One region of the Acidisarcina polymorpha genome, then DNA from elsewhere that is predicted to be linked to it. Evidence: predicted binding sites of a transcription regulator. Region 1 holds the regulator's gene; the other holds the start of a gene.
The links. The regulator LexA, encoded in region 1, represses DNA repair genes until DNA is damaged. The targets are predictions, from matches to a motif close to CANTTCGCTTTTTATTCGC.
Positions count from the first base shown of each region.

Region 2: dinB (DNA polymerase IV) is a predicted target of LexA. The motif match lies at 1,335-1,353, and genes of this name have one in related genera.

Region 1 is NZ_CP030840.1:138,067-140,476, forward strand. It holds gene ACPOL_RS00705 (response regulator transcription factor) at 1-169, opposite strand, end outside; gene lexA (transcriptional repressor LexA) at 659-1,264, shown strand; gene trxA (thioredoxin) at 1,387-1,719, opposite strand; gene thrB (homoserine kinase) at 2,041-2,410, opposite strand, start outside.
Region 2 is NZ_CP030840.1:6,650,103-6,652,512, reverse strand. It holds gene dinB (DNA polymerase IV) at 120-1,271, opposite strand; gene ACPOL_RS28480 (DUF763 domain-containing protein) at 1,376-2,410, shown strand, end outside.

The DNA.
Region 1 (2,410 bases):
GGCGAGGAAGGTTCAGATCCAGAATCGTAAGATCGGGTGTTTCGGCGATGAAGGCGGCAGTCGCCGCATCGCCGTCCATAGTCCAACGCACCTGGTGGCCATCAGCCTCGAGCCCGCGCTTCAGAAACAATCCCAACGCTGCGTCGTCTTCCGCTATCAATATCCGCATTCGCTACCCGCCACCCGTTGAGGTCTGCTACTAAGCCTCGCCTCCAAAGATCGCTCGCGGGTGAAGAATGCACAACTAAATCAATGAGTTCTTATGCCGGCTGAGTTCGTTAATGGGAAAGGCTGCCACTCGTTCTAAATCGGGGCGAGCAACCTTGCTGCGGCTGACTCTCTGTAAGACAAGAACCTAATACTGAGAAGGCCTAAGACAAAGCTTCTGGTTCGCGCTGTAAGTAACGTCTCCGCGATCCTCCACCGCTATTTAGCGTGGAGAGCGATTTTATCCCCGCGAGTAGATGGCGCTGCCGCCCGACTTCACTACTATGGCACCAACCATGGCGCGGCTACAACGACTGCGGAAGTCATGTGTATGCGAGCTGACGCCTTCACTTGAGAATCTCAGGTGCCGTTCGGTTCTGGAACAACATGAGTCAAGGACAAAATCAATAAAAATCGATGCAATTCGCCTTTTGTTCTCTATAATGATGGCATGGCTGTTACTCGACGGCAAAAAGAAGTGCTCGACTTTCTCGCCGAATTTGTTCGGAAAAACGAATATTCTCCGTCCTACGAGGAGATTGCAAGGGGACTTGGCCTGAAGTCACTGGCGACGGTGCACAAGCACATCACCAACTTGGTGAATAAGGGGCTGCTGCAACGCAGCCACAATCGGAGTCGCTCGATTGACGTCCTTCCTCCGCGCGCCCGCTCTAGAAATCTAGATCGTCTGCCGCTGATGGGTGGGATTGCAGCCGGACTCCCGGTAGAGGCGAGCGAGAATGCCGACACATTTTCCTTCAGCGATATTGTCGGCAATCGAGAGGCATTCGTCTTGCGGGTGCGAGGCGATTCCATGCGCGATGAGCACATTGTTGATGGCGATTATGTCTTGGTCGAGCGCACCAACGTTGCTCGTGAAGGCGAGATTGTAGTTGCGCTGGTCAAGGGGTCGGAGACCACTTTGAAGCGCTACTACATTGAAGGGCAGGTGGTACGGTTGCAGCCCGCGAACACCGAGATGGATCCAATTTTCGTTCCCCTGGCGGACCTCTCGGTTCAGGGGAAGGTTCTTGGCGTTGTTCGCAAGTGCTCCTAAGCGGGGGCGGCAACCGACTTGCATAGGCGCAGACAAGGAAAGGCCCGGATCACAATCCAGGCCTTTCCTTGTCTGACTGAGCCCTGCTTCATCGAACCGGCCCGTTCAGCACCCTCACAGCCTCAACTGAGCACCTTCACGATGCTTTTGTCGATCATGTCCTTGGGGACGTACCCAACGATTTGGTCAGCGACCTTGCCGTCCTTGAAGATCAACAACGCCGGAATCCCGCGGATCCCATATCTCCCAGGAGTTGCTGCATTCTTGTCGACGTCCATCTTCATGACCTTCAGCTTCCCGGTGTATTGGGTTGCAACCTCGTCAACGATCGGCGCCAGCGCTCTACATGGCCCACACCAAGCAGCCCAGAAATCCACCAGGACGGGCTGTTTTGACTGCAGCACCTCCTGATCAAACGTACCGTCACTCACTTCAGTTATTCCAAGCCCAGCCATGTTCCTCCTTCGCGCACTCGAATCCAAGTTCCACTTCAGAATACTTGTTTCAACACATAGTAGATGCGAAGCGGACGCGAAAGTCGCAGACACCCCGGATTGGCCCGCGACGACGCATCGCCATTTTCTATGTTCAGCCCAAATAAAAAAGCGCCTGAGCTTCAGAGAAGCCACAGGCGCTTAGGACAGCCCTCCCCCAGAACTGCCCACGGAGCGAAGTTATGGCTATTTCGTTCTCATGTAAAGAAAACTTAGGTAACATTTCCGTAACATGCCCTACAACAATTCATAGAGATGTCTCGCTGCTGGCCACCCGTATGCTCAGGCAGACATTTTTTGCCCAAAATGAACCAGGGCGGCGCGGTCTTCGATATCGGTCTCGAGGATCTCGATCCCAGTGTCGGATATCCTCTCCTCCACCGCTGCACGCACATCGGCGATGGATTTCCCGACATCAGTCACCACTAGAACGGAAGGGCCCGCTCCGCTCAGGGCGACGCCCAAGACGCCTCCCCGCCCGCTAAGGGGCAGCAAGGCCGGCAATAGGGGGCAAATCTCTCCTCGAAACGGCTGGTGCATCCGGTCCTGCATAGCGGTTTGCAGCATATCGCCACGTCCCAGCGCGAAGGCCGCGGTCAGCAGACTCGATTTCTGAATATTGAAGACTACGTCTTCCTGAATGTATGTCGAA
Region 2 (2,410 bases), 600 kb from region 1:
CGAGATACACCGCATCGTGTGAAGCAAGGCGTCCAAATGGTGATAGGCGTTAGATAATTTGATTGAAGAAGCACGAAGCTGGCGGTGGGCGGAAGTAGTTTTCTTACGGTCCATATGATCTAGTCGTTGGATGCCAAAACGGCTTCAACCTCGGCGCTCGCATTGCTTTCAAAGAGCAGCCAAGTCGGATCTGGGTCCTCTTGAAAATTGCTCAAGCCGACGCCAACCAGACGGAAAAGCTGTCCTGACCCGAGTTCTACTCGTTCTCGTAAGGAGAGGGCGACCTCCGTGAACTCCGCAAGCGAAGTCGGCATGACGAGCGGGGTGAGACTTCGGGTCAGCGTGTTGAACTCCTTCGTCTTCAGCTTGAGGACTACGGTGCGCGCCATCCGAGCATCTTGGCGTGAAGCGGCCCAGACCTTTTCTGCAAGTTTGCGTACTAGCGGTTCAGTCTCCGCCAGCGGGATATCGATCTCGAACGTGTCCTCGGCCGAAATGGATTTGCTCGCCCGATTGGAAACAACAGGATTGTGGTCGATGCCGCACGAGAGTTCGTGTAGGCGACGGCCGTACCGGCCGAAGTGATGCTCCAGTGTGGAGATATCCATCGCGCCGATGTCACCAACCGTCGCAATCCCGATTGTTTTCATGCGTGTTTCGGTCACCTGTCCAACGCCGGGGATGCGACCTACTGGTAGCGACAGCAAGAAGCCTTGTGCCTCGTGAGGTTGAATGACGAAGAGCCCATTCGGCTTTTTCCAATCCGATGCGATCTTCGCCAGAAACTTGTTTGGCGCCACCCCCGCGGACGCCGTGAGATTCAGTTCCTCACGGATCTGTTCCCGAATCATCTTCGCGACACGCGTCGCGGTTGGCAACCCCAGTTTGCTCTCCGTGACGTCGAGATAGGCTTCGTCGAGCGATAACGGTTCGATCAGGTCAGTGTGCCGATGAAAGATTTCGCGAGCGCCCTGTGAAGCGGCTTTATATCGGGTGAAGTCTGGCAGTACGAAGATGGCGTGTGGACACATCCGCTCCGCAGTCACTGCCGGCATCGCAGAACGTAACCCGAATTTCCTGGCTTCATAGGACGCTGCGCAAACGACGGATCGCTTGCCCGTCCATGCAACCACGACGGGCTTCCCACGAAGGTCTGGATTATCCCGCTGTTCCACGGAGGCGTAAAAGGCGTCCATGTCAACATGAATGATTTTGCGGACCGTGGGCTGATTCGATTGATGTCGTTCGGCTGAGATCTCTTCCGCTGCCATAGCCTGGAAACCTTTCAGGTCAAATCAAGGTCGGAATAAACATCTGCCACAATTTGATTGTAAGCGAATAAAGGGCGAATAGGGAGGTGAGGTGATCAGAATCAATGAAACGCTCCGGCATAGCCGATCTCCCACTCCACGGCGGGCGGGTCCCTTCATGGCCGGCCAATCGGATGACAGAACTGGGTACTGCCATTGCCGAGCAGGTGATCCTGAACTACGGACACTCTGAGTTCCTCACGCGATTGAGTGATCCCTTCTGGTTTCAGGCATATGGGGCCGTAATGGGGATGGACTGGCACTCCTCCGGCATCACGACGTCGGTTCTGGGAGCCTTGAAGCGTGGGTTGAACCCGCGTTTCTCGGATCTTGGCTTGATGTTCTGCGGTGGCCGCGGACGGCATTCGGTTCGTACACCGGACGAGCTGCGTGCGTTCTCGCTGAGGAATGGGCTGGACGGAGATGCGCTGGCCCGAACCAGCCGGCTCACCGCGCGCGTAGACAACAACGCCGTAGCCGACGGCTTTCAGCTCTACCTCCACTCCTTCGCGATTACAAAATCGGGCGAATGGGCGGTCGTACAGCAAGGAATGAATCCCGAGAACCATCTGGCGCGGCGCTATCATTGGCACTCGGCCACGGTGCGCGACTTTGTCTCTGAGCCCCATACAGCCATCGTGGGCGAGCTTAAGGGTGAGATTCTTAATTTAGTCGATGCCCGCGCGGGCAAAGCACAAGATGCGTTGCTCACCATTGCAAGAGGTCCCATCACGACCGCAATAAACGATGCTCGCAAGCTGGTCATGCCCGCGCATCATGACGTTAGAACGGAAGACCTCGATTTGAAACGCCTGGGAGCAGTTCTGGCCGTTGCACATGAACAGGAACTACGCGACTTCGCCTCTGTACTCTTAGTGGAAGGACTCGGACCACGAACGCTCCAATCTCTAGCTCTGATCGCAGAAGTCGTTCACGGAGCGCCTAGTCGTTTCTCCGATCCTGCGCGCTTCTCCTTCGCTCACGGCGGCAAAGACGGGCACCCCTTTCCGGTGCCACTCAAGACTTACGACGAGTCGCTTACCGTGCTGCGGCGCTCACTCGATGCAGCTCGTCTCGGGCATACCGAAAAGCTGGGAGGC